DNA from 4 places in the Priestia sp. FSL P4-0332 genome. Region 1 is predicted to be linked to each of the others. Evidence: riboswitches for the same ligand, from Rfam matches in the RefSeq annotation. Region 1 holds a riboswitch; each other region holds the start of a gene.

Region 1 (7,529 bases):
TAAACGGATGAATCAATTTGACTTTCGATTAACGCCGAGACGTTGTCTTCATCTGCGCTGAGCAGCGGGTAGTTTCGAATATCAGCAAGTGTGATATCAGCTAGGACTTGCTTTGCTGCCATTCGTTCTTTCATTGACTCAGCGCTAACTCCCGCGAGCTGATCTCCAGAACGCTCTTCGTTTGCTTTGGCCATGATTTCTTTTAAGCTATAAAATGAAAATGTTTCTCCTAACAATCGTGTAGTTTTAAACATCGTTTCCTCCTTGTATATTTAGTGGATTAGGATGAAAAAGCGAGCGTTTTAACGGAAACAGAGATTGCTTCTCCAGCTACTGGTAACCCTAGATCGATGTAATCTCCGTGTGTAAAATCAATTTGATCTAAACAAATAATTTCTAACTCTTTTCTCTGTTTAGCTAGTGCTTGTCCTAAGGCTTTTGCAATATCTTGCTCGCATAAAACAACGAGGCACTTAGCTCTCTTAAAACAAGCAATAAATTCAGCGCTTATTACTTTTGCTAATTCTTGCAGCATCTTATAGCTGCAGTAAGGAAAATGAGATAAAGCAATAGCAACGGGAGGATCTTCTGCACTGAAAATAGTTGAAGCCTGCATACATGACGCTCGAGCTCTTTCTTGAAACAGCTGCGGATTCCACTCCTCCTCTGGCTGTACGGGTATTTCTATAATCGGAATGTTTTTCAGCGGCAGTTTTTTAGACTTAATGTATACGGTTGATCCGCTAACTTCTGTATTTTGCATACCAGCTCCAATGACAGTAGCGCGCGTTGTCTCAGCGGCTTGAGATACTTGGATGGATTGAAAATGATATGCTAGAAGCGGACCAACGTCTCCGTGTATGGCCACTTCCTTCACTGTTTTTGGCTTTTGCTTCTCCATCATTGCTCCTACTCCTCCTGAAACCATGATCGTTTCAGGATGTATAGAAGATCTTGTATGAGGAGAAACGAGCAGCGAGGAATTTTGATTCAGCGCTTTTACATAATTCACGGTTTCTTCAGCTAGTAATTGACAGATAGACGAGAGCTTTTCAAATGTTGCTTTTTCACCTTCTCGCAGTGTTAAAGAATTATTTTTCAAAAATTCAGTTAAATGAGACGAAATGTAGGTAACAAGACCGTCTTCATTTAGTCGAATTAATCTCCCGCCTACATGCAGTGTAAACGTTTCTATCACTTTTCCATTTTGACATAAAGCGATGTTAGCAGTGCCTCCTCCTACATCAATATTGGCAATTACTGCATTTGTTTCAGCAGAACGTTCGATTGCTCCTGATCCTTTTGCTGCTAATATTCCTTCCAAGTCAGCGCCGGCTGTTGCAACAACAAAATCCCCAGCATGTTCGGCTAGATAGTGAACGATACTTTCTGCATTTTGCTTTCTAGCCGTTTCTCCTGTAATGATCACAGCGCCCGCCTCCACTTGATCTAAGGAGATTCCTGCATTCTTATACTCTTGTTCTAGTAGTACCGTTAATTTTTGAACATCGATTTCAACATCGTTTAGCATAGGGGTGGTATAGATAGAACTTGCATACGTTACGCGACGATCAATAATTTGACAGCCTGGCAGCGTAAACTGATTTTGTTGATTTGCTATTAGCAGCTTGCTTACAATCAGTTTTGTTGTGCTTGTTCCAATATCTAAACCTATGCTCGTGATCCATTTCTGTAGCATGCTATCAATCCCTTACCTCGTTTGAATATGGTGATTATCATAAAACAGTTTTTTGAATATTTCACTAACTATGTTATCAAACCTGACACACTTTTGTGTAAACAAAGGTGACAAATGACAAAAAAGACTAAATCTTGGTAGATTTAGTCTTTTTTATTATGAGTGTGATTTAGTTACAATCATTCTTGATGCGGATGGAATTAATAGTGAAAGAATGACTAAGCAGGCAATTAGTGACCCTACCATTGAAATCCCGTTCATTGAAAAAGAATACCACAGAGCGGACATGCCCTTTGGCGCGTATGATCCCCAGAAAATAATACCCGCAATAAAGTGCCAGAAATACCGTGCGAAGCTGCCGATAACAAGGGATAAAACAATCAAAACAAAAGCTTTTGATCTGTTATTGTTAGCTAAATTTGTTTTAATAGATTGCGAAAAAACACCTCCAAAACCTATAAAAGCAAAAGCCACAATATATTCAATAAACGTTTGCAGCGCTGTTAAAATATAAGCCGTTCCTGTTGCCAACTGCAACAGCCCCCATAATAGACCAGATAGAGCCCCGCCTTTTACTCCCCAGCGAAAGCACATAATAAAAATGGGCACCATGGAGAACGAAATACTCACAGCCGTTGCAATCTTAATGGAAGGCAAAAGATCAAGTAGAAGTGCTAATGCTGCAAAAATAGCTATTTCAATTTTAGCCTGTAAGGGTAATGCTTTATTCACGTTTCTCACTCCTGTTTTTGAATCATTCATATCAAACGGTTTACACAGGAGTAAGCAAATATATGCTACTATTCCCACATTCCTACGCTAGCGTTAACTAACAGGTTCGAAGGGTCTGAACAATTTGTTCACTCTCAGCACGGCGGCTCCCCCTGTGGTACGTTCGGATATTTATGTAGTATTATGACAACATTTATTATACCATATGTAACAAAATAGATTCGAGAGATTTCAAAGATGTTTCTATTTTCTGAATCTATTTTTTATAATGACAATCGTTTTAGTATTTGATATACTTCTTTTATGTCAAATGAATATAAAAAACCCTCATCCTAATCGATGAGGTAGAGGTCGCAGTTTTTAATAGTAAAGCAACGGAAATGCAGAGAACATTGAGGATGTTGCTTGAAAGGAAAAATTGCCGAAGTTTAGATCACTTCTCGGTTGATTTAAGCTGGGGCTGTCTCCGAACAGGAACAGAACTGTCACATCATGCAAGTGATGTGAAGAGCTATCTTCACGGAAGGTTGACGCGGTTTTCAGATTTAAAAGCGCGCACATATACTGCGGGCTTTTTTTATGTTATCCCGTCTCTTTCCGTACATTCGAAAGGAGTATTTATCTATGCAAGAGCAGCAAGAATTAAAACGTGGGTTGAAATCTCGCCACTTAACGATGATTTCATTAGGAGGAGCCATCGGAACCGGCTTATTCCTAGCAAGTGGTGGAGCAATTCACACAGCAGGACCTGGGGGAGCGCTTTTAGCTTACGCTATTATTGGTGTCATGGTTTACTTTTTGATGACCAGCCTGGCGGAGCTCGCAGCTTATATGCCTGAAGCTGGTTCGTTTAGTACGTATGCGTCTCGGTTTGTAGATCCATCCTTTGGTTTCGCTCTCGGCTGGAACTATTGGTATAACTGGGCTATTACGATTGCAGCTGAATTATCTGCTGGAGCCCTTATTATGAAATTTTGGTTCCCAAACTCTTCTTCTATTTTATGGAGTGCCCTGTTTTTATTAATTATGTTTGGGCTTAACTACCTTTCTGTAAAAGGATTTGGCGAATCTGAATTTTGGTTTTCATTAATTAAAGTAGTAACAGTTATCATCTTTTTAGTTATTGGTATTATGATGATTTTTGGTATCTTTAACAATGAAGCACCAGGTTTTAAAAACTTCACGCTTGGTGATGGACCCATTCACGGTGGATTCTTTACTGTCTTAGGTATTTTTATGGCTGCTGGTTTTTCATTCCAAGGAACAGAGTTGCTTGGAGTTGCAGCTGGAGAAAGTGAAGATCCGGAAAAAACGGTTCCTCGCGCAGTTAAACAAGTCTTCTGGCGCATCTTGTTATTTTATATTTTAGCTATTTTTGTTATTGGGATGCTTATTCCATACACAGCGGATTCATTAGCAAGTGATGATGTGCGGGTCAGTCCGTTTACTCTAATATTCGAACGAGCAGGTCTGGCGTTTGCAGCATCAGCTATCAATGCCGTTATTTTAACAGCCGTTTTATCTGCTGGTAACTCAGGTATGTATGCTTCTACGCGTATGCTGTGGAACTTGGCGAAAGATGGAAAAGCACCGAGGTTCTTAGCAAAAGTAAATAAACGAGGCGTTCCGGTTAATGCTTTAATCGCAACGGCACTTGTCGGTACACTTGCATTTGGTGCTTCATTTTTTGGAGACGGTGCGGTATACACGTGGTTACTTAACGCTTCTGGTATGTCTGGTTTTATTGCTTGGTTAGGAATTGCAATCAGCCACTATCGTTTTAGAAGAGCATTTGTTGCCCAAGGTCATGATTTGAGTGAACTTCCATATCATGCAAAACTTTTCCCATTTGGCCCTATCTTTGCCTTTATTTTATGTGCCGTTGTTATTTTAGGCCAAAACTATTCGGCGTTTATGGGTGACTCGATTGACTGGTACGGTGTACTTGTTTCCTATATCGGACTTCCTTTATTCTTAATTGTTTGGTTAGGATACAAATGGACGAAAAAGTCGAAACTTATCCCGTTAAAAGAATGTCAAGTAACAGTGAAAAAATACGAATAAAAAAAGCTCTCTATTCTTTTGAATAGAGAGCTTTTTTATGTGATCTGATCAGCAAAATGAAGAGATATATAGGCGGGCTGGTTTTTCATAACAAGCATATAACCTTTGAGGGGACGATTACAGTAATCAGCAGCTTCTATATAATAAATATGCTGAATTAACCTGCTTAAATGGGTTACAAAAGATGGAAGTTGATGAGTAGGAATGCTTTGGATGTAGTCTATGATTTCTTGTTTAGTTTGAAGGCCCGAATGGGTACATTCTAACAGATGAAAAAGCAGATCTGCTGCTATAGTAGATAGTTCAGAATTGTGCTTGATTCTATTCAGCTGGATATGCAGCTCTTTTTTGGACCATCTTTTCGGAATAGCTCTTAGATGCTGATATTGAAAATGTGTATTCATGATAGCTAACACCTTTCGTATTAACATAATAAAACGATTTATTATGTTAATAACCTTTACACACGAAACTAAAACGTTACAATGTGTAAAGGTGTCATACATCTTATAAAATAAGCTGATAAAAAAGCACATCTTGCCACTGATCAAATTTCCAGCCTACTTCTTTAAATTCTCCGCAAAATGTAAAATTAAATTGCTCATGCATTTTGACACTGATATCATTCCCTTTTGTAATCCCTGAAATGACAACGTGATGGTTGAGTTCTTTAGCTAATTCCAAAATCCGCTTCATAAGCTGTTTTCCAATGCCATGTCCCTGCTGGTTTTTATCAATATAAATCGATAGCTCTACCGTTTGAATGTACGCCTCTTTATCTCGATAAGAAGAAAGCGAAGCATAGCCCGCTACTACCCCATCTTTTTCCGCTACAATAAGCGGAAAAAGTTCATTGCTAATGTGATTATCAAACCAGCTCCTTCTTTGCTCTACTGTTACAGGCGTTAAATCAAAAGTAGCAGCACTTGTTTGAACAGACTGATTATAAATTTCAACAAGCATAGGTAAATCTTCTTCTTTAGCATAACGAATGATCATATGTACAAACTCCTTATAGTATAGAATTATCTTTATTTTACTTCTTTTAATAAACATAATCTACATAAAAAACCGATGTGCGCATGCACATCAGTTATGATTTTGAGCATATTGAAAGGTTTGAAGAACTTGAAGTGTCTCTTTTGTAGAAACGACCGTTGCAAACTCCTCATGCAAAGAAGACAATGCGAATGTATGTACATCTTCTGCAGGAAGCCTTGTTTTTCCATCGTAGGACATACAATCAAAGCAAGCTGTTGCATCGTTTACAACGTACGTCCTGTACCCTAGATTTCCAGCCATGCGAGCAGTCGTAGAGACGCAGTGATTAGTAGTTAGTCCTATTAAGATAAGCGTATCATAGCCATTTGCTTTTAAATAACTGTCTAGCTCTGTTCCAATGAAGCAGCTGTTCACGTGTTTGCGAATTAAGTATTCATCTTCTTGTGGACCAAATCCTTCTTTGAACTGAAACCCCTTCGAACTTGGGTGTAAAGGAGAATTTGGATTTCCTGATGCATGCTGTACGTGAATGACAGGATAATCTTGGCGCCTCCATGCTTGCAGCAGCGTCAGCATATGTTTTTCTGCATCTAAATTGTTTCTTTCCCCCCACTCGGGTGAATAAAATCCTTCTTGTACATCGATAAGCAGCAGCACTGGCCGGGAACGTAGCATAAGCATCATCTTCTTTCGTCTTTATTTTAAAATGGAAATAACGTATGTGCACCCATCAGGACCGGCTTTTGAAGAATGAACCGTTTGTTTCGGTAAATGTATCCGATCTCCTGCCTGACATAGAACCGTATCACGTTCAACTGTAAAATAAATAGATCCTTCAAGTATATGAAGAATTTCATCAGTTGGATGCGTATGAGATGGGTGCGTTTGAAAAGCAATATCGTGCTGTACTTCAACGTATCCAGTATACGCCGGAAGCAGTTCTTTAATTACTTCTTCAAACTTTCCGCCAACTCCTTTTTTAATAGAGGCTTTTTTTACGTCCATGCTGCTCACTCCTTTTTAATTTAAACGGACACTGTCCGGTAGTATAGTTGTTATCATCATGTAAAAAATATTGCTTCCACTCTCGGTTTCCCTGCTGTCCATACCATCCTAACTCAGGGTGAGCTGATACGTCATCATATGTTTTTAACCGATCGCGGACCACCTTTTGTACGTGCCGCCCTATTTTTGAATCTCCTGTCATACCTTCAAAGACCCACCGAGGCTGAAATGTAATCATAAATCCTCTGCTCTTACGGCTTTTACGCAAAGAATGAGCAGGCGTATTACATACGACAAAAATAGGTTCTCCGTGAAAGCAAAATTCCCATAATGGATTTTTTGGATCTTTTGGAATGTCTTGCGGCCATTTCTTTTGATCAATTTGATGAAGAAACGTCAGCGTATCCCAAAACATCGTTTCGTACTCTTCCATTGATCGTTCTTTATGTTCAGGCTTAAAGAATAACACAAAAGATGTATAGCGACCTATGGTCTTGAACGTATCTATGTATTCTCTAAGTGCCGACGCTGCATTCCTAATATCTTGGTAGTTATAAGGAGTAGTCACAAATGAAAAACGCAGTAAATCTTTTTTAAAGCCTTCTACCCCTAATATACAAGGAAATGGATTTTCTTCTGATAATATATCGCTTTGGAAATATTGAAAAGCATCTTTTCCCCAAAACGGGACATGCGTTGACTCTAAAATCTCATTGGCTCGAAAAAGCATTTTTGATGCCATTAAAACCCTCCTTATGGAACTCAACGTTACATGTGTATTAAAGAAAAGAAAGTTTATGAGCATTTTTAACTAAATGCCGCTTCTAAATTATAAAACTCTAATCTATATATATATATAAGCTACTATTGGACAAGTTAGAAAGGAGGCTGTGTTTGTGGAGTGGTTTTTGATTGCTATAAAACAAATAATTCTAGGTATTAGTCTCGCAGCACCGGTAGGTCCAATTAATATAGAGATGATTAAAAAAGGGCTGACAAGAGGATTTTGGGCTTCTTGGCTAGTTGG
Region 2 (7,529 bases), 2.1 Mb from region 1:
TTATAAGCGAAATGCAATGACAGGAAAGGCTGCTTTTCATCCTATTTATCCGGAGGATTTAAAATTCAAAACGTGGAATGAAGTTATAAAGCCAGAATCGAAAGCAGTCGTCTTAGCTATGATGGATACGAGCGGTTCGATGGGCATATGGGAAAAGTATATGGCAAGAAGCTTTTTCTTTTGGATGACACGCTTTTTACGTACGAAATATGAAACAGTGGAAATTGAATTTATTGCGCATCATACAGAGGCAAAAGTAGTATCAGAAGAAGACTTTTTCTCCAAAGGAGAAAGCGGAGGAACCATCTGTTCATCTGCTTACCGAAAAGCGCTTGAATTAATTAACCAAAAGTATGATCCGAGCCGCTATAATATTTACCCGTTTCATTTTTCAGATGGCGATAACTTAACTTCAGATAACGCAAGGTGTGTAAAGTTAGTAAATGAATTAATGAAAGTGTCAAATATGTTTGGATATGGGGAAGTGAATCAGTACAATCGACATTCCACTTTAATGTCTGCTTACAAAAATATTCAAGACGAAAGTTTTAGACACTTTATTTTAAAACAAAAATCAGACGTTTTTCACGCGATGAAAAGCTTTTTTAGAAAAGAAACAGAAGACCAGAAATATGCTTAACCTAAAAGGCCTAGACTTGTTATCTAGGTCTTCTTTATGCGGTTTATTCAGCTCTTCTTTGGAGATAGTAAAAGTACGACTTTATCCAAAAGGAGAATAAGTGAATGAACGAAAATATAAAGAGCGAAATGCAAAAACATCAACAAAATCAGCGGTTGAACGCAGCTGAGTTAGGTTACTTATGGGCGCAATATTTAGGTGATACGCTGTATGTATGTGTTCTTGGGTATTTTCTATCTGTTGTAAAAGATGCCGAGATTAAGGAGCTCTTAAAAAAAGCCCATCAGATTTCACAAACTCATGTAGACGAATTGACGGAATTATTCAGTTTGGAAAAAATTCCAATACCAGTAGGTTTTGGAGAACAAGATGTGAACAAAGGAGTTCCTGCTTTATTTGACGATATTTTTATGGCTATTTATGTAAATGAAATGGCAATTGGAGGTATGAAGAAATATGCCAGAGCCCTAAGCGCAGTGAGAAGGCAAGATATTTATGCTCACCTGTCTCGATGTGTAAAAGAAAGCGACAGTCTTTTAGAGGATTCTAACCACGTTATTTTAAGAAAAAGCATGCTGATGAGACCTCCGGTTATTCCTTATCCGGTAAAAGTGAATTTTGTGGACCAGAAAACGTTTATATCACCATTTTTCTCTCAAATGCATCCTCTAACTTCTTTGGAGGTCACGGCTATTCAAGAAATTGTTAATACAAATGTATTAGGTAAAACGCTGATGCTGGCATTTAGTCAAGTAGCTACCACACAAAAATTACGCTCTTATTTTTTTGATGGAGTTAAACTTGCGAGTAAGCAAATCAAGCAATTCACTGAGTTATTGTCTGAAGCTGACCTACCAAGTCCGCGTCTGCTTGATGCATATGTAACCAACTCAACGATTTCACCGTTTTCAGATAAACTGATGATGTATCATACTTCCACAGCGGTGACAATTGCTATTGATAACTGCGGCGCTGGCTTATCTATGTCGTTCCGTTCGGATGTCGCAGTAGAATTTTCTCAGCTAATCGGGCGTATAGGGAAGTATGGAAAAGATGGAATTCGGATTATGATTGAGCAAGGTTGGATGGAAGAACCTCCAATGGCAACAGACCGTAAGAAGTTGGCGGAGAAATAATAAGGAGTATGTTGTAGATTATCATTAATTTTGCGGTATTGAAACATATATAGCTAAGCGAAAATAGATTGCTCTAGACCCACTTGAATGAGCAGTGATAAGATAAAAAAGCTGATTTTTCAAGAAGTAAGTCGAGGTGTGCAAATGAACAACAGTATAAGGGAGTCCATTGCCAAAAAAGTAGCATGGATTAGCGTATGGAGCAATATTGCCCTTACGCTAGGAAAAGTAATAGTAGGATGGATTGGAAATAGTGATGCTGTATTTGCTGATGGTATTCACTCTGCAGCGGACGTATTTGCCTCTATTATTGTCTTGTTGGTTATACGAGTAGCAAATAAACCAGCAGATGATGACCATCCATATGGACATGGAAAAGCAGAAGTGATTGTCTCAGGAATCGTAGGAATTATTTTATTGCTTGTATCATTTTATGTGGTATTTGAAGGAGTCGTTGGTTTATTCCATCCGGTTGAATCTCCAAATATTTTAGCCATGTGGATTGCTGTTATTTCATACATAGCAAAGGTATTGTTGTACCGTTATTCTTTAAACGTAGCGAAGCAGCACCACAGTAAGGCAATTGAGGCAATTGCATTTGATCATAAAGCAGATATTGTTGCTTCTATTGCAGCGGCAATTGGTGTTTTATTATCGATTATTGGTGATAAAATGGATGTTCAACTGCTGTTATACGGAGATAAAATAGCAAGTATCTTTGTTGCTTATTTAATTTTTAACATTGCCAGACAAATGATGGGAGAGTCTTTTCAAATCTTAATGGAAGGCAATATTGACGAAGAGCTACTGAAAGAACTTGAAGAAAGTATTTATGAATTTGAAGATGTGAAGCGGATTGATCGGGTTCGAGCAAGAGAGCATGGCCATTACATATTAGTTGATATACGTATTTCGATTGATCACTTTAAAACAATTAAGGAAGGTCATGATCTGGGACGAGAAATCAAAGCAACACTTATGAAAAAGCATGATAATATTCAGGAAGTATTAATCCATTTGAATCCTTATTATCCAGATTAAATAAGAAGCAGCGAAGTGTTATCTCGCTGCTTCTTATTATTTATAGATGTAGAAATTAATGAAATGAGTAGAATAAAATGATGAGGATTTTTATTTATAAAGAATCAAGTTTAATAAAATTGTATAAAGGGAATTGTATTTATTTATTGATGTGATAGGATAAAAAAGCATGTAAATGCATTCACTACGAATGAAAGCAGTAGACGGGTACATATAGATAATAATAAATGGTTTTGGGAGTCAAAGAAGGTGATGTTGAAGTGAATGTAAGCATCAGGTCAATCGTTAAAAAAGTCATGTTCATTCTATTTATTGCGTATACGGCAGTGGTCATTTATGCTACTCTCATACGGGAAAACGAACATGTTTACGGAAAAGCAATGAACTTGGATTTATTTAGCACGATCCGTCTGATGTGGGACAGCGGGAATATAATGCTCACTCTGACAAATATACTGGGGAATATCGTGATGTTTGCGCCGCTTGGAATGTTTATCCCTTTGTTTATGAAGTGGTTTGACGGTTTTATTCAAGTGTTTACGACAGGTTTCTTAATCAGTTTTCTGATTGAAATTTTACAGTACAAGCTAACGGAACGAGTATTTGATATTGATGATATCTTTTTGAATACGCTAGGTACATTTATAGGCTGGGTTATTATTAAAATACTATATTGGATTAAGAACATGCTGAAAGCACGTTTCAAAAAAAGATGAAATTGAGAGACGTAACGAAATTAATCCAATCTAAAGACGAACAAATGGGATTAAGGAGCTAGTATGGATAGCTTGTTACATCGCGGTTGATTTCCGTACAAGACTTCGCTTTCCGCGGGCGGTGAGTCTCCTCGTCGCTTACGCTCCTGCGAGGTCTCACTTATTCTGCTTTTCCCTCAGGAGTCTTCGCCTTGCCTTCCAATCAACCGCTAGAAATAACTACATGCATGAAATCTACGTTCACCCTACCAATGAAAAAATCCGAGCGAGCTGGATTCTTAATCAAGAATTCAACTCGTTCGGATTTTTCTTCAACTAAAATACTTTTGGCTCAGCCTCTGCTTGTTGTTGATAGAAACACTTAATGCAGCGTCTTACGGAAGAATGTGAGGATTCAACGATAATGTGCTGACAATTTTGCTGAACAAATAATAACTTTCTTTCAAGCTGCTTAATTTGTTCTTTAAGCTGTTCTACTTCATTATTGATAGATATTTGAACCACTGTTAACAAACTCTTTAGCTTTTTCTTTCATTCCTTCTTTTCTTACTTCGTGTACATCTTTTTCATTTTCTTGAGCCATGTTACGAATATCTTGAGAAATACGCATCGAACAGAATTTAGGTCCACACATTGAACAGAAATGGGCTGTTTTAGCACCTTCAGCGGGAAGTGTTTCATCGTGATATTCTTTTGCGCGCTCTGGATCTAGTGACAGGTTAAATTGATCATTCCATCTAAACTCAAATCTTGCTTTAGACAGCGCGTTATCGCGTTTTTGTGCTCCTGGATGGCCTTTTGCTAGGTCAGCGGCATGCGCAGCAATTTTATAGGTGATAACGCCTTCTCGAACGTCTTCTTTATTCGGAAGTCCTAAATGTTCTTTTGGCGTTACGTAGCAAAGCATAGCTGTCCCAAACCAGCCAATCATTGCAGCCCCAATACCTGATGTAATATGGTCATAGCCTGGAGCGATGTCGGTTGTAAGCGGTCCAAGAGTATAGAAGGGAGCTTCCTGGCATATTTCCATTTGTTTATCTACGTTTTCTTTGATGAGGTGCATAGGAACATGTCCAGGGCCTTCAATCATAACTTGAACATCGTGTTTCCAAGCAATTTTAGTTAATTCACCAAGCGTTTCTAATTCACCGAACTGTGCCTCATCATTAGCATCTGCAATGGAACCAGGACGTAGCCCATCGCCAAGCGAAATAGAAATATCGTATGCTTTACAGATTTCACAGATTTCTTCAAAGCGAGTATATAAAAAGTTCTCTTCATGATGAGCTAAACACCACTGCGCCAAGATGGATCCTCCGCGTGAAACAATACCTGTCGTACGTTTGGCTGTCAGAGGAATATAGCGTAAAAGAACACCTGCGTGAATAGTAAAGTAATCAACACCTTGTTCTGCTTGTTCAATTAATGTATCGCGATATGCTTCCCACGTTAGATCTTCTGCTACGCCTTTTACTTTTTCAAGCGCTTGGTAAATAGGAACGGTCCCTACAGGAACAGGCGAGTTGCGGATAATCCATTCGCGCGTTGTGTGGATATCCTTTCCTGTTGATAAATCCATAATTGTATCGGCTCCCCAACGCGTTGCCCATGTCATTTTTTCTACTTCATCTTCAATAGCTGAACGAATAGCTGAATTTCCGATATTAGCATTGATTTTCACGTGGAATTTGCGGCCGATAATCATCGGTTCGCTCTCAGGGTGATTGATATTATTAGGGATAATGGCACGCCCTCTTGCTACTTCTTCACGCACGACTTCAGGATCCATCTGTTCACGAATAGCGATAAATTCCATTTCGGGTGTGATGATTCCTTTTTTCGCATAGTGCATTTGCGTTACATTTTGATTTTTTTTCGCGCGCAACGGTAAACGATTAGTGATAAAGCGCTCGTACTGATCTCTTGGATCACCATCATAATACCCGTTATCCTGTGGCTGAACCGTACGGCCTTGATATGTTTCTACATCATTTCGTTCTGCAATCCACTTTTCGCGCAGAGCCGGTAATCCTTTTTGTAAATTAATTTCATAACAGGGATCTGTATAAACACCGCTCGTGTCGTATACACGTACGGGACTATTTTCTTCTTCACCAAAAGATCCTGTAGTAGGAGACTGATGAATTTCACGCATAGGCACTTTAAGGTCTTCTCTGGATCCTTGGACATATACTTTGTGACTGTTTGGAAAAGGCTTTTTCATAGAAACTGATACATTTTGTTTTGACATTACATATTCCTCCGGTTTCGCATAAAGTGTAGCTATACCGAACCATAAAAAAATCGGGTTCTGTGATAGACAGAACCCGATGGAATAGGCGAAAAAAGAATAAACATATACTATTCTTTTCAAGACTACTTCCCTCCGCTGGTATAACCCAAATCAGGTTCAAAGGGTTAAAGAGTTTTATTGCACTCTTCTCTCAGTCTGAGCTATCAGACACCCCTAGTAGAAATAACATTCAAATTATTCAATTTACGGCTTAAGTTTACCATCATTCGGTAAAAAATCAACCCTTAAATAAAAAAAGCTAGACAATTAACGTTGTCTAGCAGCATCGATTGCAATCACAATAGCTGTAATAATATGCATGATAAACCCTAAAAATGGAATCCAAGCAACCAGTGAGGTAACAATCCCTAGTATGTTTCCATAAGCAGATAAACCTCGTCTATTAGCTAAAATGAGCGTGATAGCATGAAGAATAAATCCAATAAAAAGAGGAGTATAACTAAAGCCCATAACAATCCCCGCGCCAATTAAAGGAATTCCCAGCAAGGCTTCATACCCAGCAGTGACCCATTTCATTGTACGTACATTTCCATTCATAGTAAAAAGCCTCCTAAAAAAGATACTACTATATACGAGAAAAGAGAGAAAAAAGTTTCAAATTACTTAGGGGATATGTCGTATAAGCAAGCACTAGTTGATTAAAATGATAGATAACAGTAAAGGAGATGGAAAAAACATAATGATTTAGTCATATTTTCACACTAAAGAAAAATAGTCTAGATGATTCATTTTTAGCTAAGGGCCCGGAATTTATACCGAACATAGTGACTAATTTCTAAAATAAATAAAAGCTGATATCGTGTTTTTTGGTTATAGCATGTAAGGTTTTTATTACAAATTATTAAAGATTCTTATCTTTTTGCAAATACACATTGTATTTCATAGTTTTAACAATTATGATAAAAAAGCAAGTGTCAAAATAGGAAAATAGTTGAGCATGTAAAACGAAGCGATAAGCTTATTAATTTGAAAGAAAGGCAAGGTACATAGCTTTATGTGGGAAATTATTGTAGCAATCATTTTAGGGATTGTAGAAGGTTTAACAGAGTTTGCTCCTGTTTCGTCAACTGGGCATATGATTATTGTGGATGACCTGTGGTTAAATTCAAAAGAATTATTTTCATCTCCAGTAGCTAATACATTTAAAATTGTTATTCAGCTAGGGTCGATCTTAGCAGTAGTTGTTATCTTTAAAGATCGTTTTATTAATTTATTAGGATTAGGAAAAAAACCAGCTGCTCCAATTGGACCGACAAATCGCTTGAATTTAATGCAGGTAATTGTTGGTCTGTTACCCGCAGGAGTGTTAGGACTTTTGTTTGATGATTACATTGATGAACATTTGTTTTCTTTAAATACGGTGCTAATTGGCTTAGTGGTCGGAGCTGTATTAATGATTCTAGCAGATTTGTTTGGACCTAAACGTCCGCGTGTAGAGACGGTGGACCAAATATCTTATGGACAAGCACTGGGTATAGGACTGTTTCAATGTATTGCTCTTTGGCCAGGTTTTTCTCGTTCAGGCTCAACGATTTCAGGAGGGGTTCTTCTTGGAATGAGCCATAAGGCAGCCGCAGATTTTACATTTATTATGGCAGTGCCAATCATGGCAGGAGCAAGTGGACTTTCATTGGTTAAAAACTGGCAGTATTTCACATCAGATGCACTACCGTTTTTTATTG
Region 3 (7,529 bases), 2.0 Mb from region 1:
ATTTTTCCATACGTCAAACGAAACAAGTTCCCTCCTGAGCGCATTCCAGTCTCCGACTAATATTTTTAACACTTCTGTTACTTGATGAGCGACTACCATTTGTACAGCAGGACTAATAATCCCCACTGTATCACATGTTAACCCTCCAAGCGGTACAGATTCAAGCAAACAGGATAAACACGGTGTTTCACTTGGTATGATAGTATAACTAATTCCATAACTTCCTACACATGCTCCGTAAATCCAAGGAATATCATATTTTTGTGATAAATCATTCATTACAAGGCGTGTGTCAAAATTATCGGTTGCATCAATCATAACATCTACCCCCTCAACAAGCTGTTCTAAAACTTGAGGGGTACCGTCTGCTACGTGCGCTTCTACTTTTACATCATGATTAATATCGTGAAGCCGTTTTTTAGCGGCAATTGCTTTTGGAATTCTTTTATCAGCATCTTTTTCACTATACAATTGCTGCCGCTGAAGGTTGCTCCACTCTACATAGTCCCGGTCAATGAGCGTTATTTTCTTTACCCCCGCTCGCGCAAGGGCCTCGGCGTTCCCTGTTCCAAGAGCGCCTGCTCCTACAATCAGAACATGCTTTTCTTGAATTTGCTGCTGCCCGCCTTTTCCAATAGGTTGAAACAATTCTTGGCGGGAATAACGATTAATCAACCGATACTCATCCCTTCTGTTGGACTGCTTGCCGTTGCATATTGTTTCTTTTCAATACGTCCTGCTTCAAATGCTGCTCGTCCTGCTTCAATCGCTAGCTTCATAGCACGAGCCATTTTCACAGGATCTTTTGCTCCTGAAACAGCTGTATTTAATAACACACCATCTGCTCCTAGCTCCATAGCTTGAGCTGCGTCTGAAGCCGTTCCAATACCTGCATCTACAATTACTGGAACAGTTGATTGTTCAATGATAAAACGCATGTTCAACGGATTAATAATACCTTGACCTGAACCGATAGGCGAAGCTCCTGGCATAATGGCATGTACGCCTAACTCCTCTAAACGACGCGCAAGTAAAACATCATCTGATGTGTAAGGTAAAACGGTAAAGCCCTCTTTTAACAGTTCTTCACTGGCTTTTAATGTTTCAACTGGATCAGGAAGCAGCGTTTTATCACATCCAATTACTTCTACTTTCACCATGTCACAAAGTCCAGAAGCCTTTGCTAATTTAGCAATACGTACGGCCTCTTCTGCATTTTTTGCTCCAGCAGTGTTAGGCAAAAGAGTGAAACGCTTCACATCAAGCGCTTCTAATAAATTAGGCTGATTTTGATCAAAAATATCCATTCGTCTCACAGCAAATGTTAAAATTTCTGTTTCTGACTCTTCTACCGCTTGACGCTGAGTCGTAAAGTCCGGAAATTTCCCTGTTCCTAATAGTAAACGTGAATTAAATGTATATTGTCCAATTTTTAACATACTCTTCATCCTCCTCCGACAAATGAAACAACTTCTAATATATCGCCATCTTTTAAGCATGCATCGCTATGTTCTTCTTTTTGCAAAATGTTCTTGTTTAGCTCAACAATTACCACTCGTTCATGCAGGTTCTGAGCCTGCAACAAGTGCTCGACCGTTTCAATTTCATCTCCAAAAGTAACGGTCTTACCATTAATGATTAGATTCAATGAACTTCCTCCATTACTCTTGTTAGCTGAAATGATGTAAAAAATGAATGATTCGGCTTTTTCCCTAACAAAGCATCAGCCATAATTTTTCCAGTTGCAGCACTTAATAAAATACCGTTTCGGTAGTGGCCAAACGCCATGTGTAGATTCGCTATTTCAGGATGCTCTCCTAAATAAGGCCAGCCATCATTTGTTTGCGGACGAAGACCAGCCCATGCTTTTTCAAATGTGGCTTCTTTAATAGCCGGCAGAAGCGCAGAAGCTTTATTCAGCAAAAATTGAATACCTTGTGCAGAAACCGTCTTGGTAAAATCATGCTGTAGCTTAGTTGCCCCGATTACGATTCTTCCACCAGTCTTAGGCACTAAGTAAAAACCTTCATCTAAAAAAATCGTTTTAGAAAGCAGCGGCTTATGACTTTGAAGAGCAATACACTCCCCTTTTACGGGAAACACCTGACCTACATGTTCAGAAGAAATAAAGCGTTTAGCCCATGAGCCTGCTGCAATAACTACTTTTTCTCCATAAAAAGAGCCTTTGGACGTCTGTACACCTTTTACTGTTTTATTTTCCATAATAAGAGAATGAACGTCACAGTATTCGAATACATCTGCTCCGTGATACAAGGCTCCATGAGCAAGAGCTTGCGTTAACTTAGCCGGAGCTAGCTGGCCGTCTCCCGGTATTGTAATGGCTCCGTATATGTCTGGAGAGAGCCCGGGTTCTAACAAACGCGCTTCTTTTACATCGATCCATCTTACATGTTCATCCCACCGGTGGTGCTGAGCGGCTTTTTTCTTTAATACGTGTGCATCTTCTTCTGTTACAGCGACTTTTAATAAGCCTTTTTGAATGAGCTCTACATCGATGGCCGTTTTTTCTTTTAGTTCCTTCACCAGTTCAGGAAACATGCTTCTGCTCTTAATAGCAAGGTCTAAAAGAGGACCTTCTTCATCAATTTCAGCTTGAGCACCTAAAATACCAGCGGCTGCACTTGAAGCTTCACAACCAATTTGATTGCGTTCAAGAATAGCTACTGACACTCCTTGTTTTGACAAATGATAAGCGATAGAAGAGCTGATTATACCTCCTCCGATTAACAGTACATCATAATGCTGCTTCATTTTCTCCACCTCCAGATGTCCATATATGAGAATATTGTTTAATCGCTTTGAGGGGATCTTGCGCAAGCATGACACCAGACATCACAGCTATACCGTGTGCTCCTGTTTGAAGCACCTCTTTGGCATTTACAGGTGTAATTCCTCCAATGGCAATAACCGGTATCTGCACAGCGTCTACTACTTCTTTTAGTGCTGCTATCCCTCGACTTTTTAATCCTTTTTTTGAATGTGTTGAATAAATATGTCCGTATAGAATGTAGTGAGCACCATCTTTTTCAGCTTCTAAAGCCTCTTCCACAGAGTGAACTGATTTTCCGACAATAAGAGAAGGAAATGCGTCTATAACAACCGAAACGTCTAAACTATGATAGGCAAGCTGTACGCCTTTTGCTTTTAAAGCATGCGCTACATCAACTCGGTCATTCAAAATAATTTTAGAGCGACAAAATGGCAGGCTTTCTAGTAAACATTGAATCTGCTTTGCCGTTTTCTCTTTTTCTCTAATATGAACGGCGCCCGCAAAAGGCGCGATAGCCGTTAAAATTTTTTGAAGCTCTTCGATTGGCTGCTTATCTGTTGTAATGACATGAAATTTAGGAATATCCACATGATCGAAACCTTTCTATTCAGAATAAAGAGAAATTTCAATCACCTCATCTTGTGTAGAGGGTTTTATTACATACAAAAAACCACTCTACAACGTAGAGTGGTTAGCATGCATCGTTATGTAAACATGATCACCACTTCCCTACGCTGGTCCAAACCAGATCAGGTTCAAAGGGTCCGAAATACATTCGTCTCAGCTTCAAAAAGCTCCCCTAGTGATTGCTATTTATTGATTTTGTTTTCGCACTTAAAATTATAACACAACTAGATGTAAATACAATATCTCTTTATGCTCTTACGGCTCTCTTCCTTTTATAGATGTATCTTTTAAGCTTCTTTAGTAAGTAAGAGGCCCGGCGCACCGCATCATTCTGCTTTTTATATGGTTAGTAATCGGTATAGTCGTCAAATTCTTCTTTGTCTTTTTCCTTTTTCCGATCCCATATAAACAGCAGGAGTAACATAATAAAAGTTAGAATATAAAAACCGTAAAAAATAAATGCCGCGACAACATTTATAAATAAAAATAAAAAACCGATGATCTGACCTGCAACAGCTACAATCAACAAAATGTATTTCCAAACTTCTGCTTTTCTATCCATTCTCTACTTCTCCGTCTTTTTGTTTTTCCCTACTAGAAACGTTCTCTTTACTTAAATAAAAACGTTCCTGCCAGTAAACCGACTGTAAATAAACCAACTGTTCCAAATGCTGAAATCCCCACATACGCCAACACTTTTCGATAAGATTTTTCTCGAATTAACTGTACGGTTTCCACACTGAACGTTGAAAAAGTGGTAAAGGCACCAAAAAAACCAATGCCAATCATTAAAAATATTGAATCATCATAAGCATGACTCGGAACCTTTCCATAATAACTACCGTAAAAAAGACCAAGGCCAAACGCACCGAGCAAGTTTACAAACAGCATTGATACTGGAAAAGGAGGGTTTGAAACTATTTTTGTAACTTTTAAACCCAAAAGATAACGGCATATCCCTCCAGCTGCCCCGCCAAGTGCCAAGCTCACTATGCTCATTTACTTCACCTCATGTACTTTCACTAAATTTCCCCCTGCCGCTTCACCGCATAGATAGCCTGCTAAAGCAAGAAGGATTCCACCTACTAAAGAGGCAATTACATAAATGGCTCCCCAAAATAAATGGTGCTGAGTGAGAGAAATGACATCTCCTGCAAACGTTGAATACGTTGTAAAACCGCCGCACACGCCAACTCCTAGTCCAAGCTTTATCCATTCTTTTGGCTTTTTCCACACAAAAAATCCTGTTAATAGGCCTAGTATGAAGCTTCCTAATAGGTTTTCAATTACCGTTCCTATTGGATAGCCCGTGTATAATAAGGAAAGATTCAGCAAATAACGTGCATATGTACCAGCGATAGCACCAAAGGCAATTGAGATTAAGTTTATGGCTTTCATCATATCGCTCCGTTTCATAAATTCTTCTTTAAGTGTACCATAAGGAATTTATTTCTACCTTAACATTTAACTATATGTTTATTGCACCAAAAGTCATGAAAAAATGAAAGAGAAAATCGTCGCATGAAACTTCCTTTTTACTCCTCAAATCTCCCTTAAAAATCCACTTAATCCAAATTTTAAAATCTTTCTGTATCCTTATAACAAACCGTGTATAGAAGGTATATTTCCCTTATTTTAAGTCACATTAATCGTATAAGTTTTTTTTGTTGACTTTTGCTGTGTTCTTGTTTAGTATCACAGAGTATCATTTCCTATCAGAATACTAGGGGGTTTAGAAAATGAAGAAATTTGCTGCACTTTTGTCGCTACTATTAGCTTTCACAGTTGTGCTTGCCGCATGCGGTTCTAGCTCAAAAAATGAAGCAAACAATGGAGACAATAAATCTTCACAAGGGGATTTATATAATAAAGTGAAAAAAGATGGTGTATTAACAATTGGAACTGAAGGTACATACCCTCCGTTCACTTTTCATGATGACAAACAAAAGCTAACTGGGTTTGATGTAGAATTGGCTCAAGAAGTAGCTAAACGTCTTGGCGTAAAAGCTGAGTTCAAAGAAACACAGTGGGATGGCATGTTTGCCGGATTAGATGCTAAACGCTTTGACATGATTGCTAATGAAGTGGGTATTCGTGAAGATCGTCAAAAGAAATACGATTTCTCTGACCCATACATCCAGTCAGGCGCTGTATTAATTGTTCGTAAAGACGAAAAAGATATCAAATCATTTAAAGATTTAAAAGGAAAAAAATCAGCGCAGTCATTAACAAGTAACTATAAAGACATGGCTCAATCTTATGGTGCAAACATTACGAGTGCTGAAGGTTTTGCTCAAGCAGTAGAACTAATGAGCGCAAACCGTGTTGATGCTACAATCAACGATAAATTATCGTTCCTTGACTATAAGAAAAAGCACCCTAACGCACCTATCAAAATCGCGGATGAAAAATCCGATGGTGCTGCAAGCGGCTTTATGTTTAGAAAAGACAGCGGTAAGTTAGTGGATGAAGTAAACAAAGCATTGAAAGATATGAAAAAAGACGGAACATACGCAAAAATTTCTAAGAAATGGTTTGGCGAAGATGTTTCTCCTAAATAATATTTTTCCTGATGGAGAGCGATTGAATCAATTGATTTCAATCGCTCAATCATCTCTCCTACCAATGCTAAAGGGAGCTATTCAATATTCTATTCCACTAACATTAATCACGTTTGTACTCGGTATCATTTTAGCTGTCTTAACAGCCTTGGCTCGTTTATCATCTATAAAAGTTTTAAATATAATTGCGCGCATCTATGTATCGATTATTCGAGGTACACCGCTGCTTGTGCAATTATTTATTATTTTCTACGGCTTACCCAATTTAGATATAACAATTGATCCATTTATCTCTGCTATTATTGGATTTTCATTAAGTGTAGGTGCGTATGCATCTGAAATTATCCGAGCAGCGATTCAATCTATTCCTAAAGGACAGTGGGAAGCTGGTTACTCACTTGGTATGACCTATTCCCAAGCGTTAAGACGGATTATTTTACCGCAAGCAGCACGTGTATCGATTCCGCCATTATCTAACTCTTTTATTAGCCTTATTAAAGATACGTCACTTGCATCGCTCATTCTTGTTTCTGAGATGTTCCGTAAAGCTCAAGAAATTGCTTCGACTAACTATGAATTTTTACTTCTTTATAGTGAGGCAGCGCTCTTGTACTGGATTATGTGCACAATCTTATCCATTATCCAAGGACGCATTGAAATAAGACTAGATCGTTACGTATCTAAATAACCGTTTCGAGTAGCTAAAGGAGTTTTTCATATGATTAATATCAAAAATTTGCATAAATCATTCGGTGATTTGCAAGTATTAAAAGGAATTGATTTAAAAGTTGAACAGGGCAAGGTAATTGTATTGATTGGTCCTTCTGGATCGGGTAAAACTACTTTTTTACGTTGCTTAAATCTTTTAGAAATCCCAACAGACGGCACGATTGAACTTGATAAAAAAAGCATGAATTTCACCAAACCTGTTCGTAAAAAAGACATTACTTCATTTCGAAGCCTAACAGGTATGGTCTTTCAAAACTATAACTTGTTTCCTCATAAAAGTGCGCTTGAAAATGTTATGGAAGGTCCTGTAATTGTAAAAGGCGTTTCTACTCAAGAAGCAGAAAAAAGAGGGAAAGAATTATTAACACGAGTTGGCTTAGGAGACAAGCTTGACTTTTATCCTTTCCAACTATCAGGCGGACAACAACAGCGTGTTGGCATCGCCAGAGCAATGGCGATGGACCCAAAAGTTATGCTGTTTGATGAGCCTACTTCAGCTCTTGATCCTGAGCTTGTAGGAGACGTTCTTCAAGCGATGAAAGACTTAGCAAAAGAAGGAATGACGATGGTGGTGGTAACTCACGAAATGCGCTTTGCCCGTGAAGTAGCGGATGAAGTTATTTTTATGGATCAAGGTGTCATTATGGAAAGAGGTACACCGGATCAAATATTTTCAAATCCTCAACAAGAGCGGACACGTCAATTCTTGAATATGATTCATTAAAAAGGTTGCACACTTTCATGTGCAACCTTTTTCTTTATTTGGCTACTGCTTTTTTCATTAAATCTGTAATGTACGTAAAGAACGCTTCAGCTGTGAC
Region 4 (7,529 bases), 1.7 Mb from region 1:
AAGTAGTAAAAGCACAGCCTGATCTTGTTATCGTTGGCGGAGGAATCACGAGCCAAGATGATAAAAAATCAGTTGCTTCTCAAATGAAAGAGCTTATTACAAATTAAGGAGCTTTCTATGCAGACGAGCGAACATTTAAAAACGGTTATGAATGAGCTTTTACAAACAACAGCTCTAATCGCTGACGATGAAGCTGAACAGCTTGTAAATGGCATCATCTCATCTAAAAAAGTGTTTGTCACAGGAGCAGGCCGTTCAGGCCTTATGGGCAAGTCGTTTGCTATGCGTATGATGCATATGGGCATTGATGCTTATGTCATTGGAGAAACCGTGACGTCCACTTTCACGCAGGATGATTTATTAATCATCGGATCAGGTTCTGGCGAGACGAAGAGCTTGATTCCTATCGCTCAAAAAGCAAAAGAACTTGGGGGAAAAGTTGGAGTAGTCACAATTTCTCCCGACTCCACGCTTGGCAAGCTGGCTGACTTTATCGTGAAGCTGCCCGGTGCTCCGAAGGATCAAGAACAAAGCAGTTATCAAACAGTGCAGCCTATGGCGTCACTGTTTGAACAAACGCTTCTTCTCTTTTACGATGCGCTGATTCTTCGCTTCATGGAGAAGAAAGAACTTGATACCCATACAATGTACGGAAAGCATGCAAATTTAGAATAAAAAAAGGTCTTGCCTAGGCAAGACCTTTTTGTTTTGAAACCTTATACTGAACATGCCGAAATGTTAACTTATCTCACATAGAAACTAAATGTACTTTATCATTATTTACTTTTTTCAAAAGCCCTATTCGAATTTTTGTGCATCTCCATAAAAGGGCTGCTCTGCAACTTTAATCGATTCTGTGGGGCATCCTTCGTACGCTTCCATCATCTCATCTTGCTGATGTTCAGGAACTTCTTTTGTTCCTTCGTTGTTATCTAACACGGCATAAGCAAGACCTTCTGAATCATAATCATAAAGATCTGGTGCGCTTCCTCCACATGCTCCGCAAGCAATACATGTTTCCTTATCTACTATCGTAAAAGCCATAAAAAAAACCTCCTTTACCTTTTCACTTTCTCGTTCAGAAAGTTACGTTCAGTATAAGAAGGTTTTTTTAAATTTGTCTTAAATTATTTACTTGGATTCTCCGATATTCTCAAACATTTCATCTACATTTGGCTTTTTCTTAATTAATCCCGACTCTTTTAACCAGTCCACATTTGACTGCCATGATTCTTTCGTTTGACTGCCAAATCCGTGTTCAGACTTCATTTTCGGAAGTAAAATATTCAAACTTTTTGTTTCCACGTCTTTTTCAAGAGGAAAGTTTGACTTATCTTGGTTATCTAACAAAATTTGAAGTGATTCTTTTGGATGCTTCTCTGTGTACTCATACCCTTTTGTCGCAGCACGCCAAAACGCTTTAATCGTATCAGAATCTTTTGCCCACGTTTGATCCCCAGTAACTGCCACTAGCTCATAATAAGATGGTACACCGTAATCTGAAGGATCAATGTCAACCGTTTTGTATCCTTTTTTATGAAGCAATGGTACTTCGTGGTTAATATACGCACCTATTACGGCATCTACTTTTTTACTAATCAGCGATGAATTCAACTCAAATCCTACGTCTACTAGTTTTACTTTATTAGGATCTCCTCCATCGCTTTTTACCATTTTCTTTAGAACAGACTCGCTTAATGGTGTTCCGCTGTAGCCTACTACTTTTCCTTCTAAATCTTTAGGACGCGTAATACCGCTATCCTTCAGCGCCACAACTCGGTTTAACGGAGACCTTACAATCGCTCCTACCGACTTTACCGGCACATCTTCATTTGCTCGTGCCATTGCTACATCAGGCTGATAGTAAAGGCCGAGCGTAACTTTCCCCGCAGCTGCTAAATTAAGCGAGTCTGTTGGATTAGCAGGAAACTGTACTTTTACATTCAGCCCTTCTTTTTTAAAATATCCTTTTTCTTGTGCAGCGTAAATGAAGCTGTGCACTGCATTTGGGTACCAATCAAGCATAATTGTAACGTCTTTTAATTTTTTACTGTCACCAGCTTTATTTTCCTTGTCTTGGCCGCAAGCAGCGAGCATCAAAACAAGCATCAGGCTTAACCCAATCGCAAACCATTTTTTCATTCTGTTTTCCTCCACTTTAATGAACGTTTTTCGAAACCTACTACAATAATAAAGAATAAAATACCAAGCGCGGATAAAATCACAATTGGTGCAAATACACCAGCTGCATCAAACTGTGTCATCATGCGACGACTGAAATATCCTAAGCCTGCTTGTGCACCTAACCATTCCCCAATGGCAGCACCTATTATACTAAAGGTAACCGCTACTTTGAGCCCTGAATAAAAATGAGGCAGTGCAGAAGGAATGTTCAACTTAAAGAAAATATCTTTTTTTGTTGCTCCCATCGTTAACATGAGTTCTTTTAACTCTTTGTTTGTGGAACGAAGCCCGTCGAATGTGCTAACCGTAATAGGAAAAAAAGTAATTAATACGGTCACAATCACTTTGCTCCAAATGGAGTAGCCAAACCAGAGAACAAATACAGGAGCAATGGCAATGGTCGGGATCATTTGTGACGCAATAATAAGCGGATAGAAAGCACGCTCAATAAGCGGACTCCAATTCATCCACACGGCCAGCAGAACCCCTAGCACAACGGATATAAGCAGCCCAATTACGACAATAGATAACGTAGCTGGTAAATGCTTAAACAATAAATCCATTCGCAAATCCCAAAGCTTTGTTAAAATACCGGTGGGCGTTGGTAAAATAAACGGATAGTTTACAATGCGTGCTCCAATTTCCCAAGCAGCCAGTAAAATGACTACTAATATCACTGAAGCTCCGTACTTTTTCATGTGTTCACCTTCGATCTAAGCTGTTCAATTAAATAATCTTTCACGTCAAGCACACGCTGTTGATTCAAATCTTTTTGCGTTCGAGGTCTGCTAAGCGGCACTTGAATCTCTTCAAGATGACTTACCGGCTTGTCTGAAAAGATAAAAATACGATCTGATAAAAAAAGCGCTTCGTTTACGTCATGAGTGATAAATAAGATGGTGTGTTTACGCTTTTGCCATTGTTCAAGCAGCCATTCCTGCATCGATAGACGCGTAATGGCATCAAGCGCACTGAAAGGCTCATCCAAAAGCAGCACGTTAGAACCGCTTAATACCGTTCGCAGAAAAGAAACACGCTGCTTCATCCCTCCGGATAAATCACTTGGAAAACGGTTTTCATACCCTTTTAACCCAAACTCTTCGAGCAGCTGAGATACTTGCCTATGAGCACTTGCCTTTGACACATTGTGAAGCTCAAGAGGCAGTGCTGCATTGTCTAGAATCGTGCGCCACGGAAGAAGCAAATCTTGCTGCGGCATGTAGCCTACTTTTCCAAGACGTTTTTCGTAAGACTGTCCGTTAATCATGATATCGCCTTCACTCTGCTGTTCAAGACCTGTAATGAGACGAAACAACGTACTTTTTCCAGATCCGCTTGCTCCAACGATACTTACAAACTCGCCTTCTTTCACGTCTAAATTTAATGATTTTAAAATCGCTTGATCACCGTTTTTGTACGTAAAACTTACGTTTTGAAAAGATAACACAGACTTATTCATAAATTGGCCACATCGCTTCGTTATAAGCCATATCCCAGAACATATACTCAAAACGCGTTGTGTTTAAGAAAATTTCTTCGAGCTTTTCTAACTCCGCTTCTGATTTGTCTTCAGTAAGTGAGTCAAATAAGTTGATACACCACGTCGCTAGTTCTCCAAATTCTTCTGAGCTGTACATTTCAATCCACTCACGATAAAACTCATTGTTAGCTCCAGGCTTTTCACTGAGTTCTTTTCCTATTTCCCAGTAGCTCCACATACAAGGCAAAAGAGCCGCCACTAATTCAGCCAATGTTCCGCTTTGACCAACGTGCAGCATATAGTGTGTGTATGCAAGCGTTGTAGGAGATGGCTGCGCTTTTTCTAATTCTTTTTCGCTGATTTCAAATTTCTTGGCATACTCACGGTGCAGGCTCATTTCTTCGTTTAATGTAGAATCTAAAAGTGCAGCAAATTTCCCCATCGTTTGAACATTGGTAGCTTTCATGGCTCCAATCGCAAATAATTTAGCATAATCAATTAGGTAAAGATAATCTTGAATCATATAAAAGCGAAACTTCTCCTTTTCAAGCGTTCCGTCTCCCATTCCCTGTACAAAGGGATGATTATGATTTTGGCGCCAAATCGGCTGCAGCTTTTCATATAATCGTTCACTAAATTTCATGATGATCACTCCTTATGCGTATGCAGCCACGTATAAATGAACTGCACCATCACTTTTGTATATTGAATAAGCTGATTGATATCTAATTGTTCGTTCACAGCATGTGCATTTGCTAAATTCCCAGGACCGTAAATAGCTGCTGGAATACCCGCATCAGCTAGCCAACCGCCATCTGTTACGCTAGTTGACACATCAATTGGAGGCTTTTCCCCTTCAATTTGTTCGTGAGTATGTGCAAGCAGCTGCACTCCTGCATGACCTTCATCAATTTCTAATGACGGAAAGATTTCTCCTCTGTCTTCAATCATTGATGTGCCTCCCCATTCAAAGGTTGGCAGATTATCTTTTAACCATGGATCTGCTTTTGCAATAGCTAAAATGTATTCTTCCACTTCTTTTGATACTTGGTCGTATGATTCATTAGGATAATAGTGAACGGTGATCCACAGCCTGCATTCATCTGCAATAAACGCAGCATGCCTTCCGCCTTCGATTACTGCTGGGTTAATCGTGTTTGTTCCTGGCAAAAATCCTGGATAGCTCTTTGTAACAGCCCAGTGGCGCTCCAATTCTTGTAGCCCTCCGATCACTTTTGCCATCTTTTCGATAGCGCTCGCAGCTAACAGCCCTCCTCCAGCATGAATCATGCTTCGGCGTGTACCGTCATGATAGGTTTTGCTGCTTTTTATCGTAATCCATCCTGTGATTACTCCGCCTTGACCTTGAATATGTAAATCACTCGTATCGGCTACAAGCGCAAAGTCAGCTGTATATCCTTTCTGACAGCATTGCAGCGTACCTGCTTCTCCCACTTCTTCTCCTACAACGGATTCAAAAATCAAGTCTCCCGGCAGTTCAATTCCTGCTTCCGTTAAAAGCTGCACTGCAAATAATGCTCCTGCCAAGCCGCCTTTCATATCAGCAACTCCGCGTCCGATTATCATATTGTCTTTTACCACAGCTTCAAACGGATTTGTCCCCCACTTTTCATTTTCTTGTACCTCAGCAACATCCATATGCCCGTTAATAATCAAGCTTTGATAGTCAGCTGATTTTTGTCCTTTTAACGTACCTACTACGATGGGATCGTTGGAATATAAGTCCCACATATCGATGGAAAAACCGCAGTTTTTAAGGAAATCCGCTACGTATAGCTGCGCTTCATGAGAATTTCGTGCAGGAGGCGCCGGCGTTTTATATGAAACAAGCGTTGTTAATAACTGGATTAGCTCCCCTTTGCGCTCCTCTACCTGTTTGACAAGCAAATCAATTGTTTCTTCCATGTATGACACCTTCCTTTATGCATAAAAAAACACTTCTTTCGCAGGAAAGAAGTGTTTTTGTTTATATACACAAAATTATTATAACGAGTTCGTAAGGAAATCCCATACAAAACATCCATTACAATACCTCTTTCCTACGCTAGTATTACCTAGTTCAGGTTATAAGGGTTAAGACTTCTCGTCTCTCTCAGCTTCGAAAGCACCCCTAGTGGTGTTGTATCTCTATGAAATTAAACTATTATCATATGTTTACCTTTAATAGTTTTATCATAGTAAAGCGGTTTATTCAATAGAAAGGTTCATGATTCAGCAATGAAAATAGTTTCCTTTTTAGTAAAATAAAAAGCACACACCTTTTTTAAGCAGTGTGTGCTCTTTACTTTTATAAGCTTACTAGTTAGCTATCGGCTTTTTTAAAAATACACGATTTTTCCATTTAGACAGTGACAAGCTCAAGTTTTCGCCCCGGTCTCACTAATGAAAGTAGCTCATGATCTTCCTCTATCACATACCCAATCACGTTAACATTAGTATTTGCAGGCAAATTCGTTTTAGCTATTTGAACCTCTCCTCTGTAGCGTCCGTAGCCATCATTGTCCATTGTAATTGCTCCGATTCTGCGTTCTACTGTACGAAATGGCGGCACTGGTTTTACAGATCGAGTATCAACCAACCGCAGAACGTCTCTTGATACATCCGGACGCACGCTGTACGTTCCCTCTATATGAAGTGAACGAATGCGCAGCGGAATAATGCGGTTTTCTTGATATCGAACTAAACGCTTTAATAAACTTGAACCGGCGTATGGATCTCCAATATAAACCTCCGTTACTCCGCATCCGTATAAATCTACTGCAGAGGTAAAAGGACATCTATTACGGTCTTTTTCTCTAGTAGGAAGACCTTGATAAACAGGGCCTCTTTTTTCGCCTTCTCCAGGAATATAAGCGCAGACTGGGATACGAAGTTCATTAAATAAATCTGTCTGCTGTTGAAAAAACGTTTCTTCAAGTCCTGTTTCAGGCCGCGGATAAAAATTATGCCATGCAAGCAGCTGATGATGATGAAGGCCTGCAGATAACAGCGATTCTATTTCTTGTTTGGATAACGTACTTGCATTAACAGCAATATAAAATTCATTCGCAAGCGAAAGAGTTTCTTTTACACTAAAGCCATCGTCTAGTCTAATACCCGATACGCCAAGTGAAGATAGCGTCATAAGGCTTTCAATACCTAAATGAACCGGCGTATGCTTGGATACGTCTGCATACACGCTTATTCCACAATCTCTAGCCACATGAAGCAATTCTTTTGCCCGTTCAGCCAAATCTCCTTTTTCTTCTGGAATGTGAAGCGAAGTGAATGCGCGTGTAACTCCGCATTCACTCGCTTCTATTAATCTTTTTTTGGCATCACTATCATTTAAATAAAACGAAATACCGATCATTCAAACTCCCTCGCCATTTCATCGTTAAATCCAAAGAAATAGGTACAAATAAACCCTGCTGCATAAGCAATAACTAATCCAAGTAAATAAAGAAGAATTTGATGCGCATGAACTAAAAACGTAAGCGGCAAACCGGATACCCCCACTGCTACAGTTGCAATATGGAAGTGCGCCTGAAACGCTCCTCCGATTCCGGCTCCAAGACAAGCGGTTAAAAATGGGCGCCCTAAAGGAAGTGTGACTCCAAAAATAAGCGGCTCTCCGATTCCCAGCAGACCTGAAGGAAGTGCCCCTCCAATTGCTCGCTTTAAACGTTTTTTCTTTGTTTTGATATAAATAGCAAAAGCTGCACCTACCTGACCGGCTCCGCCCATTGCTAGTATAGGAAGAAGCGGATCATCTCCAATTGAATTAATAAGCTCTAAATGAACAGGAGTAAGACCTTGATGCAGTCCTGTAATAACGAGCGGCAAAAACGTTGCTCCTAAAACA

Evidence for each region. A riboswitch is a leader RNA that binds a small molecule or an ion and turns the genes downstream of it on or off. The one in region 1 is predicted to bind thiamine pyrophosphate.
Region 2: another riboswitch for thiamine pyrophosphate. It lies ahead of thiC (phosphomethylpyrimidine synthase ThiC); the one in region 1 lies ahead of thiT (energy-coupled thiamine transporter ThiT).
Region 3: another riboswitch for thiamine pyrophosphate. It lies ahead of MKY06_RS02795 (thiamine phosphate synthase); the one in region 1 lies ahead of thiT (energy-coupled thiamine transporter ThiT).
Region 4: another riboswitch for thiamine pyrophosphate. It lies ahead of MKY06_RS04560 (acetylornithine deacetylase); the one in region 1 lies ahead of thiT (energy-coupled thiamine transporter ThiT).

What each region holds. Positions count from the first base shown of each region.
Region 1 is NZ_JBBOUA010000001.1:2,564,859-2,572,387, forward strand. Features, by position in the region: gene MKY06_RS12970 (ethanolamine ammonia-lyase subunit EutB) at 1-254, opposite strand, end outside; gene MKY06_RS12975 (ethanolamine ammonia-lyase reactivating factor EutA) at 281-1,699, opposite strand; gene thiT (energy-coupled thiamine transporter ThiT) at 1,856-2,461, opposite strand; TPP riboswitch at 2,494-2,594, opposite strand; lysine riboswitch at 2,769-2,953, shown strand; gene MKY06_RS12985 (amino acid permease) at 3,056-4,495, shown strand; gene MKY06_RS12990 (hypothetical protein) at 4,531-4,899, opposite strand; gene MKY06_RS12995 (GNAT family N-acetyltransferase) at 5,003-5,494, opposite strand; gene MKY06_RS13000 (cysteine hydrolase family protein) at 5,585-6,172, opposite strand; gene MKY06_RS13005 (cupin domain-containing protein) at 6,194-6,502, opposite strand; gene MKY06_RS13010 (YqcI/YcgG family protein) at 6,477-7,244, opposite strand; gene MKY06_RS13015 (LysE family transporter) at 7,399-7,529, shown strand, end outside.
Region 2 is NZ_JBBOUA010000001.1:420,352-427,880, forward strand. Features, by position in the region: gene yhbH (sporulation protein YhbH) at 1-640, shown strand, start outside; gene MKY06_RS02285 (DUF3231 family protein) at 745-1,776, shown strand; gene MKY06_RS02290 (cation diffusion facilitator family transporter) at 1,921-2,817, shown strand; gene MKY06_RS02295 (VanZ family protein) at 3,078-3,533, shown strand; gene MKY06_RS02300 (hypothetical protein) at 3,849-4,037, opposite strand; gene thiC (phosphomethylpyrimidine synthase ThiC) at 4,015-5,784, opposite strand; TPP riboswitch at 5,898-6,012, opposite strand; gene MKY06_RS02310 (hypothetical protein) at 6,094-6,384, opposite strand; gene MKY06_RS02315 (undecaprenyl-diphosphate phosphatase) at 6,842-7,529, shown strand, end outside.
Region 3 is NZ_JBBOUA010000001.1:522,871-530,399, reverse strand. Features, by position in the region: gene MKY06_RS02815 (thiazole biosynthesis adenylyltransferase ThiF) at 1-675, opposite strand, end outside; gene MKY06_RS02810 (thiazole synthase) at 672-1,439, opposite strand; gene thiS (sulfur carrier protein ThiS) at 1,445-1,648, opposite strand; gene thiO (glycine oxidase ThiO) at 1,645-2,772, opposite strand; gene MKY06_RS02795 (thiamine phosphate synthase) at 2,756-3,379, opposite strand; TPP riboswitch at 3,501-3,602, opposite strand; gene MKY06_RS02790 (hypothetical protein) at 3,765-3,980, opposite strand; gene crcB (fluoride efflux transporter CrcB) at 4,028-4,417, opposite strand; gene MKY06_RS02780 (fluoride efflux transporter FluC) at 4,418-4,816, opposite strand; gene MKY06_RS02775 (amino acid ABC transporter substrate-binding protein) at 5,158-5,979, shown strand; gene MKY06_RS02770 (amino acid ABC transporter permease) at 5,963-6,667, shown strand; gene MKY06_RS02765 (amino acid ABC transporter ATP-binding protein) at 6,698-7,432, shown strand; gene MKY06_RS02760 (nucleoside hydrolase) at 7,467-7,529, opposite strand, start outside.
Region 4 is NZ_JBBOUA010000001.1:875,280-882,808, reverse strand. Features, by position in the region: gene hxlA (3-hexulose-6-phosphate synthase) at 1-107, shown strand, start outside; gene hxlB (6-phospho-3-hexuloisomerase) at 118-675, shown strand; gene MKY06_RS04585 (ferredoxin) at 799-1,044, opposite strand; gene MKY06_RS04580 (ABC transporter substrate-binding protein) at 1,132-2,142, opposite strand; gene MKY06_RS04575 (ABC transporter permease) at 2,139-2,882, opposite strand; gene MKY06_RS04570 (ABC transporter ATP-binding protein) at 2,879-3,643, opposite strand; gene tenA (thiaminase II) at 3,636-4,307, opposite strand; gene MKY06_RS04560 (acetylornithine deacetylase) at 4,313-5,590, opposite strand; TPP riboswitch at 5,705-5,807, opposite strand; gene MKY06_RS04555 (MupG family TIM beta-alpha barrel fold protein) at 6,027-7,037, opposite strand; gene MKY06_RS04550 (PTS transporter subunit EIIC) at 7,034-7,529, opposite strand, start outside.